3 regions of the Bradyrhizobium sp. Unk1 genome follow, and region 1 is predicted to be linked to each of the others. Evidence: predicted binding sites of a transcription regulator. Region 1 holds the regulator's gene; each other region holds the start of a gene.
The links. The regulator PhoB, encoded in region 1, activates phosphate uptake and scavenging genes when phosphate is short. The targets are predictions, from matches to a motif close to TGTCATNNANCTGTCAT.
Positions count from the first base shown of each region.

Region 2: the regulator PhoB is predicted to act here: its motif matches at 2,726-2,742, upstream of ugpB (sn-glycerol-3-phosphate ABC transporter substrate-binding protein UgpB).
Region 3: the regulator PhoB is predicted to act here: its motif matches at 2,188-2,204, upstream of AC5ZFO_RS32195 (DUF2794 domain-containing protein).

Region 1 covers NZ_JCAMOP010000037.1:41,879-46,061, forward strand. The annotation lists gene pstB (phosphate ABC transporter ATP-binding protein PstB) at 1-586, shown strand, start outside; gene phoU (phosphate signaling complex protein PhoU) at 598-1,314, shown strand; gene phoB (phosphate regulon transcriptional regulator PhoB) at 1,329-2,036, shown strand; gene AC5ZFO_RS35540 (GcrA family cell cycle regulator) at 2,139-2,651, opposite strand; gene AC5ZFO_RS35545 (aspartate aminotransferase family protein) at 3,108-4,183, shown strand, end outside.
Region 2 covers NZ_JCAMOP010000003.1:267,521-271,703, forward strand. The annotation lists gene ugpE (sn-glycerol-3-phosphate ABC transporter permease UgpE) at 1-426, opposite strand, end outside; gene ugpA (sn-glycerol-3-phosphate ABC transporter permease UgpA) at 426-1,307, opposite strand; gene ugpB (sn-glycerol-3-phosphate ABC transporter substrate-binding protein UgpB) at 1,356-2,672, opposite strand; gene AC5ZFO_RS05445 (CaiB/BaiF CoA transferase family protein) at 2,893-4,095, opposite strand.
Region 3 covers NZ_JCAMOP010000030.1:75,206-79,388, forward strand. The annotation lists gene AC5ZFO_RS32185 (Bax inhibitor-1/YccA family protein) at 1-751, shown strand, start outside; gene AC5ZFO_RS32190 (GNAT family N-acetyltransferase) at 1,076-1,606, shown strand; gene AC5ZFO_RS32195 (DUF2794 domain-containing protein) at 1,753-2,124, opposite strand; gene AC5ZFO_RS32200 (DUF1223 domain-containing protein) at 2,718-3,494, opposite strand; gene acnA (aconitate hydratase AcnA) at 3,714-4,183, opposite strand, start outside.

The sequences.
Region 1 (4,183 bases):
TCCGGGCCAGCGCGTCACCGGTCAGCTCATGCTCGACCAGACCAACATCCTCGACCCCAAGCTGGACCTCAATCTGCTGCGCGCCCGCGTCGGCATGGTGTTCCAGAAGCCGACGCCGTTCCCGATGACGATCTACGAAAACATCGCCTTCGGCATCCGTCTCTACGAGAAGATCTCGAAGTCCGAGATGGACGACCGCGTCGAGAAGGCGCTGCGCGGCGGCGCGCTGTGGAACGAGGTCAAGGACAAACTCAACGCCTCCGGCCTGTCGCTCTCCGGCGGCCAGCAGCAGCGCCTCTGCATCGCCCGCACGGTCGCGGTGCGGCCCGAGGTGATCCTGTTCGACGAGCCCTGCTCGGCGCTCGACCCGATCTCGACCGCGAAGGTCGAGGAACTGATCCAGGAGCTGTCCGAGAACTACACGATCGCGATCGTCACCCACAACATGCAGCAGGCGGCGCGCGTCTCCGACAAGACCGCCTTCATGTATCTCGGCGAGCTGATCGAGTTCGACGACACCAGCAAGATCTTCACGTCGCCGACCGACCGGCGCACGCAGGATTACATCACCGGCCGGTTCGGCTGAGGAGACGGAACATGGGTTCTGAACATACCGCAAAGGCCTTCGACACCGACCTCCAGGAGCTCACGCGCCTGGTCGCCGAGATGGGCGGCATCGCCGAGCGCATGATCGTCGATTCCGTCGACGCGCTGATCCGCCGTGACGTCGCGCTCGGCCAGCGTGTCGTCACCATCGACGCCGAGCTCGACGCGCTTCAGAAGAAGATCGAGGAGCGCGCCGTGCTCACCATCGCGCGCCGCCAGCCGATGGCGGTGGATCTGCGCGAGATCGTCGGCGCCATGCGCGTCGCGACCGATCTCGAGCGGATCGGCGACCTCGCCAAGAACATGGGCAAGCGCGTCGCGGCGCTGGAGACCGATTTCCATCCGCTCAAGCTGTTCCGCGGCCTGGAGCACATGACCGACCTCGTGCAGCAGCAGGTCAAGTCGGTGCTGGATGCCTATGCCGCGCACGATCTGCCGGCGGCGATGGCGGTGTGGAAGGGCGACGAGGAAGTCGACGCCATCTGCACCTCGCTGTTCCGCGAGCTCCTCACCTACATGATGGAGGATCCGCGCAACATCTCGTTCTGCATCCATCTGATGTTCTGCGCCAAGAACATCGAGCGCATCGGTGACCACGCCACCAACATCGCCGAGACCGTGTTCTACATGATCGAGGGCCAGGCGATCACCGACAAGCGGCCGAAGGGCGACATGACGACCTTCGCCACGACGGTCCCGAACACTTAAGGAGCGACGACACCATGGGCGCACGCATTATGGTGGTTGAGGACGAGGAAGCTCTCACCGAGCTTCTCCGCTACAACCTCGAAGGCGACGGCTATGACGTCGAGACGGTGATGCGCGGCGACGATGCCGACACCCGCCTCAAGGAGCACATCCCCGATTTGATCGTGCTCGACTGGATGCTGCCGGGCCTCTCCGGCATCGAGCTGTGCCGGCGGCTGCGCACCCGGCCCGAGACCAAGCAGCTCCCGATCATCATGCTCACCGCGCGTGGCGAGGAGAGCGAGCGGGTGCGGGGCCTTGCGACCGGCGCCGATGACTACATCGTCAAGCCGTTCTCGGTGCCGGAGCTGCTGGCACGCGTGAAGGGCCTGCTCAGGCGCGCCAGCCCGGAGCGGCTCGCCACGGTGCTCGCCTATGGCGACATCGAGCTCGACCGCGACAAGCGCCGCGTGGCGCGTTCGGGCCGGCCGATCGATCTCGGTCCAACCGAATATCGCCTGCTGGAGTTCTTCCTGGAGCATCCCGGCCGCGTGTTCTCGCGCGAGCAGCTGCTCGACAGCGTCTGGGGCCGTGACATCTACATCGACGAGCGCACCGTCGACGTCCATATCGGCCGCCTGCGCAAGCTGCTCAATCTCGGCCGCGAGCAGGACCCGATCCGCACCGTCCGCGGCGCGGGCTACGCACTGGACGATCGCTTTGCGAAGGCGGAGCAGGCGTAGGGTCCGCCGCAAGCCAGCAAACAAAAAGCGCGCCGGGTGGCGCGCTTTTTTCTTGCTCGATCGTCCCAGCCCTGTGCCGGGACAAGGTTGTCTGGAGCTAACTCAGCGCGGACCCGGCTTCGCCGGCGCGCGACGGCGATCGGCCGCGGGCTGATACGCCACGCGCGAGTGCTGGGCGCAGTAGGGCAGGCCGGAGAGCGCCTTGCCGCCGCAGAAGAAGAAATCCGGGCTCGAGGGATCGCCGACCGGCCAGTGGCAGGTGGCCTCGTTCAGCTCCAGCAGCGACAGCCGCTGGCTCATCGGCACGACGTTGTCGTAGGTGACCGGTTCGGCCTCGACCTCGACCTCGAAGGCCTGCGCCAGCGCGGTGTTGCCGCGCGCGATCGGGCGGGTCACCCGCATCATGTGCTGGGCGGGGCGCGCCTTGCGCGGCCGGGGCGCTGCCGATGAAGGGCTCTTGGCGCGGCCCGACAGGCCGAGCCGGTGCACCTTGCCGATCACGGCATTGCGGGTCACATTCCCGAGTTCAGCGGCGATCTGGCTGGCCGAAAGTCCGGCCTCCCAGAGCTTTTTCAGCTGCTCGACGCGATCATCCGACCAGGTCAAAACGGTCATTGCACCCTTTCCTTCGCCGGCGCCTGCCATCCTGGCGGCCGCACGGCGAATGCCTAAGCTTCGAAAAACCCGTGCCGCCAGAATCCCTTAAGGCTCGCCGGGCGCGCCAGATGCGCCCGAACGCTTACGCCGGTACATGAGGACTTAGAGGATCAGAACTGCTGCACGAGATGTCGTATCTGACAAGCCAAACGCTACAATATGGCGTGACTCACGCGCAAGAGTCCGCCGACTCGCTTCCACATGTTCCGTGGCGGAAATACGCAAAATCGACACCGCAAGACTACGGATTCTGCGTTTCGCGAGGCTTTCCGGGCGGCATTGACACCGGTTTCACCAGGCATAAGATAGTCGTGCGTGCCGCCCTTAAAAGGCGGCACGTTTCGTTTTCCGGGCCGGTCAATGGTGCGTTGCGCAATGCACGCTCACACCGTCCGCAACATTCAAGTGATCGTCATGACTAACAGCGCAGCGCCGCACTTGCTCCCCGTTTTCGCCAGGTCCGACCTCGGTTTCGAGCGCGGCGAAGGCTGCTGGCTGATTGCGACCAACGGCGATCGCTATCTCGATTTCACCTCGGGCGTGGCGGTGAATGCGCTCGGCCATGCTCATCCTGCGTTGGTCAAGGCGTTGCAGGAGCAGGCCACCAAACTCTGGCACATGTCGAACCTGTTCCAGAGCCCGGACGGCGAGAAGCTTGCCGCGCGTCTGTGCAATGAAAGCTTCGCGGACTTCGTGTTCTTCTGCAATTCCGGCGCTGAAGCGCTGGAAGGTGTGATCAAGCTGGTCCGCCATCATCACTTCTCAAAGGGGCATCCGGAACGTTACCGCATCATCACCTTCGAAGGCGCCTTCCACGGCCGCACGCTGGCAACGCTCGCCGCGACCGGTTCGGCAAAATATCTCGAGGGGTTCGGCCCGCCGATGGACGGCTTCGACCAGGTCCCGCATGGTGATATCGAAGCCGTCAAGAAGGCGATCGGTCCGCAGACCGCCGGCATCCTGATTGAGCCGATCCAGGGCGAGGGCGGCGTGCGTTCGGCAACGCCCGCCTTCCTGAGGGCGTTGCGCCAGCTCTGCGACGAGAAGGGTCTGCTGCTCGCGTTCGACGAGGTGCAGACCGGCATGGGCCGCACCGGCGATCTGTTCGCGCATCGCCGCACCGGCGTCACGCCTGACGTGATGTCGCTGGCCAAGGCGCTTGGCGGCGGCTTCCCGATCGGCGCGGTGCTGGCGACCGCGGACGCGGCTGCCGGCATGGGGCCCGGCTCGCACGGCTCGACCTTCGGCGGCAATCCGCTCGCGATCTCGGCTGCCAACGCCGTGCTCGACGTCATGCTCAAGCCCGGCTTCTTCGATCACGTGCAGAAGATGTCGCTGCTGCTCAAGCAGAAGCTCGCCTCCGTGATCGATCGTTATCCTGACATCGTCAGCGAAGTGCGCGGCGAAGGCCTTCTGATCGGCATCAAGGCCGTGGTGCCGTCAGGCGATCTCGGCGCGGCGCTGCGCAACGAGAAATTGCTCACGGTCGG
Region 2 (4,183 bases), on a different contig from region 1:
CATGTGCAGATCGGCGACGATCTTGTAGGTCGGGTAGATGCGCACCTCGACCGGCAGCATCAACGTGATGAAGATGATCCAGAAGATCGCCATCCGGAACGGAAAGCGGAAATACACGATCGCATAGGCCGAGATGATCGAGATCGCGATCTTGCCGATCGCGATCGCCAGCGCCATCACCAGCGAGTTCAGCATCATGTTGCCGACGGGCTCGCGTGTCGAGCCGCTCGTGCCGACGAAGATGGTCTTGTAGTAGACCTCGAAGAAATGGCCGCCCGGCAGCAGCGACATCTGCCCGTTCGCGATCAGGGCGTTGTCCTGGGTCGAGGCGACGATCGCGATGTAGACCGGGAATGCGACGATCGCGATCCCGATCCAGAGAATCGCGTGGGCGACGTAGCGCCGAAAGCCCTCTTCTTCGACCATCAGTAGGTCACCTTGCGTTCGACGAAGCGGAACTGGATTCCCGTCAGCACGATCACCATGACCATCAGGATCACCGACTGCGCCGCGGAGCTGCCGAGATTGCCGCCGAGCAGGCCGTCGGAATAGACCTTGTAGACCAGCGTGACCGTCGATGTGCCGGGACCGCCGCGGGTCATGGTGTCGATGATGCCGAAGGTGTCGAAGAAGGCGTAGACGATGTTGACGACCAGCAGGAAGAAGATCGTGGGCGACAGCAGCGGGAAGGTCACGGTCCAGAACCGGCGCATCGGACGGGCGCCGTCGATCGCGGCGGCCTCGAACACGCTTCGGGGGATGGCTTGCAGGCCGGCGAGGAAGAACAGGAAATTATAGGAGATCTGCTTCCACGCCGCGGCGAGGATGATCAGCCCAGCCGCCTGGTTGCCGTCGAGCAGCGGATTCCAGTCGACACCCAGGCCGCGCAGATAGCGCGACAGCACGCCGAGCGAGGGATGCAGCATGAAGATCCAGAGCACGCCGACCACGGGCGGCGCCACCGCATAGGGCCAGATCAGCAGCGTGCGGTAGAGCATTGAGCCGCGCAGCGGCTTGTCCGCCATCACGGCGAGCAAGAGCGCGAAGGACAGCGACGAGACGGCGATGGCGAACGAAAAGACGAACGTACGGACGACCGCCTCGAAATAGGCGGGGTCTTTGAACAGCTCGATGTAATTCTCGAACCAGACAAAGGTGCTCGAGAGACCGAAGGCATCCTGGAGCAGGAAGGACTGGATGACCGCCTGCAGCGCAGGCCAGTAGAAGAATATCAGGACGATCGCGAGTTGCGGCGCAACCAGCGCGTAGGGCAATAGCTTTGACTGGAAAATGGCTTGCTTTTGCATGATGTCAGCTGAGCGGCAGGCCGGCTTACCGGCCTGCCGCTCATCGCCTCACTTGACGGCGGTCTTTTCGAACTGACGCAGCATCGTGTTGCCGCGCTCGACGGCGGCGTCGAGCGCCTGCTTGGCGGTCTTCTTGCCGGCCAGCGCCTGCTCGATCTCTTCCGACCAGACGTCACGGAGCTGAACCATATTGCCGAGACGCAAGCCGCGCGAATTCTCGGTCGGCTCCTTGTTGGTCAGTTCGAGCAGCGGGGTCTCGAGATAGGGCTGATCCTTGTAGAAACCTTCTTCCTTCGCCTTGGCGTAGGCCGCCTTGGTGATCGGCAGATAGCCCGAGGCCTTGTGGATGTAGACTTGGCGATCGGTGTCCGAGAGGAAGGTCAGGAATTTCGCAACGCCCTTGTATTCCTCGGCCGACTTGCCGCCCATGACCCAGAGCGAGGCACCGCCGATGATCGAGTTCTGCGGCGCACCCTTGGCGTCCGGATAGTAAGGCATCGGCACGGCGGTGAAGTTGAACTTGGCCTGCGCCTTGACGTTGCCGAAGAACGCCGACGAGGTCAGGTAGATCGGGCATTCGCCGGAGGTGAAGCGGCCTTCGCCGGTGTTGGTGCGGCCGGCATAGTCGTAGGTCTTGGTCTTCTGGAGTTCGACCAGGGTTTCGAGATGCTTGACCTGGAGAGGGCCGTTGAACTCGAGCACGGTGTCGAAACCGTCGAGGCCGTTGGCCTTGCTGGCGAGCGGCACGTTGTGCCAGGCGGAGAGCTGCTCGAGATTGACCCAGGTGACCCAGGAGCCGGAGAAGCCGCAGGTGTCATGACCCGCAGCCTTCAGCTTCTTGGCGGCCTCGAACGTTTCGGGCCAGGTCTTGGGGATATCGACGTTCGCCTTCTTGAGCTCGTCGAGGTTGACCCACATGACGGTCGACGACGAGTTGAACGGGAAGGACAGCATCTCGCCCTTCGAGGTCGAGTAGTAGCCGGTGATGGCGGGCAGGTAGATCTTGGGGTCGAACTTCTCGCCGGCCTCGGCCATCAGCTTGTAGACGGGCTTTACGGCGCCGGTCGCGGCCATCATGGTCGCGGTGCCGACTTCGAACACCTGCATGATGTGCGGGGCGTTGCCGGCGCGGAACGCCGCGATGCCGGCGTTCATCGTATCGGGATAGTTGCCCTTGTAGGTCGGGATCACCTTGTAGTCGGTCTGCGAGGCGTTGAAGTCGGTGGCGAGCTTGACGATGACGTCGTTGTTGGCGCCGGTCATCGCGTGCCACCACTGGATTTCGGTCACGGCCAAGGCCGGCGATGCGCCCATGCCGATCGTGATCGCAACTGCGGCAGCCGCCCCAAAGTGTCGAAGAGCCATCAAGTAAACCTCCCTTGGCCGTCAAAAAGAAGCGCTTGCGCTAGCAGCGCCATATGACGTTCACATGACTGTGTAAGCGGGAGAAACGAAAGCAGCAAGCGCGGCCAAAAGGGAAGCCGTCAAATAGGCGAATGCCGAGCGCGCAGCCTCCTCCGTTCGCGGTGCACATGCGTGCCCGCGCCGCAGTGCGGCATTTGCTCGGGTGAGGCGGCGAGGGCGTTTAGCGCTTGCGCTCGGGGCCGCAGACGGTGCCCTGCTCGACCATCGCGTCGATCTCCGATTTGGAGTAGCCGAACTCGCCGAGCACCTCCGCCGAGTGCTGGCTGAATTTCGGCGGCAGACGGCGCAGGCTCGGCTTGCTGCGATCGAGCCGGATCGGCGAGGCCACCCCCTTGTACCAGTCCTTCTCGATGACATCGCCGCGGGCGATCGTGTGCGCGTTCGTCAACGCCTGGTCGATCTTCTGCACGGGACCTGCGGGCAGGCCGGCGGCGAGCAGACGATTGCACAGCGGCTCGGCCTCGTGCTGGCTGAACACGGCGGCCAACTCGGCCCGCAGCGCCTCGCGATTGGCGATGCGGTCCTTGTTGCGGGCAAAGCGCGGATCGGTGCCGAGCTCGGGCTTGCCGATCTCCTTGGCAAGCTTGCGGAAGGTGCCGTCATTGCCGACACCGATGAAGATGTTGTCGGTCCTGGTCGGGAAGATCGCGTAAGGCACGAGGTTGGGATGCTCGTTGCCGGTGAGCGACGGCGGCTTGCCGTGCATGAAATAATTCGCGGTGTGCGGATGCATGATGGCGAGGCCGGTCTCGTACAGCGTCGTCTCCAGGAACTGGCCTTTCCCAGAGCGCTGTCGCTCCGACAGCGCCATCAGGATGCCGATCGCCGCATAGAGGCCGGTGGTGATGTCGACCAGCGGCACGCCGATCCGCATCGGACCGCTCTCGGGCGAACCGGTCGCCGCGATCATGCCGGTCATGGCCTGGATGATGGCGTCATAGCCGGGATTGCCGCCGCGCGGACCGTCGGCGCCGAAGCCGCAGATCCGGCAATGCACCAGGCGCGGGAATTTCTTGCTGAGCACATCGTTGCCGATGCCCCATTTCTCCAGCGTGCCCGGCTTGAAATTCTCGATCAGGACGTCGGCGGTCTCCAGCATCTTGAGCAGCACGATTCGGCCGCCCTCGGAGGCGAGGTCGAGGCCGATCGAGCGCTTGTTGCGGTTGATGCCGATGAAATAGGCCGCGTCTTCCTCATGGAACGGAGGGCCCCAGTCGCGCACCTCGTCGCCGGCGGGCGGCTCGACCTTGATCACGTCGGCGCCGTGGTCGGCGAGGATCTGGGTGCAGTAGGGACCGCCAAGCACGCGCGTGAGATCGATGACGCGCAGTCCGCTCATTGCGCCCAAAACGGCTTCAGTCATGCCTTCGCTTCCCCTGTGTCGGTCGTTGATCACAGGCGTAGCGAGGTTTTTTTGCGCCAGCAATGGCTTGGCGCGTAGGGGCGTATGC
Region 3 (4,183 bases), on a different contig from region 1:
GGCCGCCGGGCGTGTTGACGCCGCGACGGTCGATGCCGGCCTGCGCGCCTATATGCTGCGCATCTACAATTACATGAGCATCGGCCTCGCCATCACCGGCCTGGCCGCGCTCGGCGTCTATATGGCCGCCGTGACCGACGTTCCGACTCCGGAAGCCGTCCGCGTCGGCAAGCTGTTCCTGACGCCGTTCGGCTACGCGATGTTCGTCAGCCCCCTGAAGTGGCTGTTCATGCTCGCGCCGCTCGCAATGGTGTTCGTGATCTCGGCGGGCATCAACCGCCTCGCCCCCTCGACCGCGCAGATCCTGTTCTGGGTGTTCGCGGCGCTGATGGGCATCTCGCTATCCTCGATCTTCCTGGTGTTCACGCACACCTCGATCGTGCGGGTGTTCTTCATCACCGCGGCCACGTTCGGCGCGCTCAGCCTCTACGGCTACACGACCAAGCGTGACCTGACCGGAATGGGCTCGTTCCTGTTCATGGGCCTGATCGGCATCATCATCGCGAGCCTGGTCAACCTGTTCCTGGTGAGCTCGATGCTGCAGTTCATCGTGTCCGTGGTCGGCGTGCTGGTGTTCGCTGGCCTCACCGCCTGGGACACCCAGCGGCTGAAGAACGACTACATCTACGGCTACGCCTCGGCCGGCGGTGACATCGCAGAGCGTGCGGCCATTACCGGCGCGCTGTCGCTGTACCTGAACTTCATCAACCTGTTCACGCTGCTCCTGCAGCTCCTCGGCCAGCGCGACTAAGCGCTTCGACGAGGGAACGGATACGAACCCCGGCCGAGAGGCCGGGGTTTTTGTTTGGGCCGGGATGCGCCGCACGCCCGTAGCCCGGATGAAGCGAAGCGCAATCCGGGACAGGCCTATCTGCGGATACGACGGCCCCGGATTTCGCTGCGCTTCATCCGGGCTACGAGCGTCACCTCTCTCCTCGTCCTTGCGAGCGCAGCGAAGCAATCCAGGGACCCTCCGCGGGCGCATTTCTGGATTGCTTCGCTGCGCTCGCAATGACGGCGGCGAGGCGGCTTCGCCCCCTTCCAGCCGTCTCGGGAAGGCTCTAATCTTCCTCCCATGTCCGCACCTGAGATCAGGCCCGCCATTGAGGCCGACCTTCCCGCCATCACCGCCATCTACCAGCAGGCCGTTCGCGAGGGCACGGCGACGTTCGAGCTGGAACCGCCCGACCTCGCCGAGATGACGCGCCGCTACCGCGCATTGATCGACGGCGGCTATCCCTATTTCGTCGCCATCCTCGACGGCCGCGTCGCCGGCTATGCCTATGCCGGCGCCTACCGGCCGCGGCCGGCCTACCGCTTCACGGTCGAGAACTCGATCTATCTCGATCCCTCGTTCCACCGCCGCGGCATCGGCTCGTTGCTGCTGGAGCGGCTGATCACCGAATGCGAGGCGCGCGGCTTCCGCCAGATGATCGCGGTGATCGGCGATTCCGCCAATGCCGGTTCGATCGGCGTGCACACGCGCGGCGGTTTCAAGATGATCGGCACGCATCCCAATGTTGGCCTGAAATTCGGCCGCTGGCTCGACACGGTGATGATGCAACGCGACCTCGGCGAGGGCGCGAGCACCGTGCCAACCAAGTAGGACAGTCTCGTAGGGTGGGCAAAGCGACTTGTCCGCCGTAGCTCGGAGAGCGAAGGCGGAAGCGTGCCCACCATTTGCGACGACAGGGAAAGGACGTGGGCACGGCGTTTTGCGCCTTTGCCCACCCTACGGCACCGCTCGTGCGGCTACACCACCGCCAGCTTGCGATCGATCACCAGCAGCACGCGCTCGAGCTCGTGGCCGCGGCGCAGGATCAGGCCGGTCGCCGAGATCACGCTGTACATGCCCTGCTTGCGCGCCAGCCGCGGATCTTTCTCGATGCGGTAGATCGGCACCTCCGAGGCGCGGCGGAAGACCGAGAACACCGCACGGTCCTTCAGGAAGTCGATGGCATAATCGCGCCACTCGCCGTCGGCGACCATGCGGCCGTAAAGGTTGAGGATGCGGTTTAGTTCCAGCCGGTTGAATGTCACCCGGTTGGGTTGGGCATTCGCAGCGGCGGGGCGCGCCACTGCGCGCTGCTCGCTCGGATCGGCATCCTCCGGCGTCAGACTCATCGAGCGCCTCCTCATCTCGCGGCATGACCGCATCCGCGAAGACCGTCCCCGGAACCGCGGATCATGACAGTTGCATGATCGCGCCAACTGTTCCCCGCCGCAAGGGGCTCTTCACTCAACTCATTGAATCGGGTGCGAAACGGAGCACACGCAGGAGTGGAACTCTGTCGCGGCAAACCGTCACGGGATCGTTAGAAGGAATCTTGATATCGCCGCTTTTCCGCCAAGCGCCTGCCGCCCTGCATTGCGAAAAGACCTATGTGCGTTGACCCGGTCCTTTCGGTTCCGGATTCCTCAGCCCCCAGCCCCCCGGGGCCGTCGGGATCGGGTCTGTACGCGCGACAAGGAGGGCCAACGCAAGTTGGTCCTTTTTGGTTTGTGTCGGGACGTTTGCGGCACGACCTACCAACGCTCTCTCTCTCGTGTCAGCGCGAACACACTCTCCCCTCATCCTGAGGAGCCGCGAAGCGGCGTCTCGAAGGATCGAGGCCGAGTTTCAGCAGCGGGCCTTTCATGGTTCGAGACTGCGCGCGAGGGCGCACTCCTCACCATGAGGAGTTAGATTGAGTGCGGCGCTAAAGGGATAATCGGATCTAGTGGAGCGACGTGTAGGCTGCGCCGAGCATCGCACCCGGCTTCTCACGGCTGCCGTCCTGGACATAGACCACAGCGCCGTCGACGCCGTCGCGCGTGAGATTTTCCAACGGCACCGTCCAGCTTTCCGGACGTCCATTCCAGTCGCCGACCTTGAGCAGGTTGCGCACGACGTTGTGATAGGTGATCTGCTGTCCGCGATTTTCGCCGCGGCTGATTGCGATCGGCACCGATTTCGTGATCGAGCAGATCCAGACCTCGCCGTGCGAGACCGCCGACTCCTTGCTCGCCGCCACCGAGACGTTGATCTGCTTGCCGGCAAGCGACATCGTCACCGGCACGCTCATCACGCCCGTGCCCTTGTCGGTCTTGCCGATCGCGCTCTCGATGCCGACGCGATCGCTGCCGATGACATGCGTCGAACCATTGACCACGACTTGCGGCGTATAGACCTCGCGGTCGCCGCGCATGCGCGAATAGGCGCGCTGCCGCGCCGAGAAGCGCGAATCCGCAAGCGTGTCCTTCCAGCCGAGATAATCCCAATAGTCGATCGGCATGCTCAGCGCGATGATCGACGGGTCGTTGGAGAGATCGCCGATGACCTGGTCGGCGGGCGGGCAGGACGAGCAGCCCTGCGATGTGAAGAGCTCGACCACGGCGCGGGGATCAGCCTCGGCGGGACGGATGACGGCGACGATGGCACAGATGCCGAGCGCTCCCGACCAGAGTGCACCGGACCAGCGCGAAACCAGATTAGAAGCCATCATTGCAGTCATGTTGAACGTCACACCTCGCACGCGTGGGGGGAATATCCTATCGCCTGATGGTCACCGTAGTCTTACGGGCATCGTACATTCAACCGTCCAGGGCGAGGTTTTCCGCCGGCCGGAGCCATCGGAGGCGTTGTCGCAACGCACGAAGGCGGCCTTGTGATAGGCCGCCCTCGTTTAACCTTCTACTCACGTCGCGGTGAGCCACCGTTCACAAATTCGCGCTTAGGCCGCGAGCTTGCGCAGCACGTAGTGCAGAATGCCGCCGTTCCGGTAGTAATCGAGCTCGTCCAGCGTATCGATGCGGCAAAGCAGCGAAACGCGCTGCAACGAACCGTCGCCGGAGACGATCTCCGCGGTCAGCTTCTGGCGCGGCTTCAGCTCGCCGACCAGGCCGCGCAGCGTGACCTTCTCGTCGCCCTTCAGGCCGAGCGAGGACCAGGAGGTGCCTTCCTCGAAGGTCAGCGGCAGCACGCCCATGCCGACCAGGTTGGAGCGGTGGATACGCTCGAAGCTCTGGCAGATCACGGCGCGGACGCCGAGCAGGCGCGTGCCCTTCGCAGCCCAGTCGCGCGAGGAGCCGTTGCCGTATTCGGCACCGGCGAACACCACCAGCGGCACTTGCTCCTGCTGGTACTTCATCGCGGCGTCGTAGATCGACATCTGCTCGCCGTCGGGCCAGTGCTTGGTGAGAC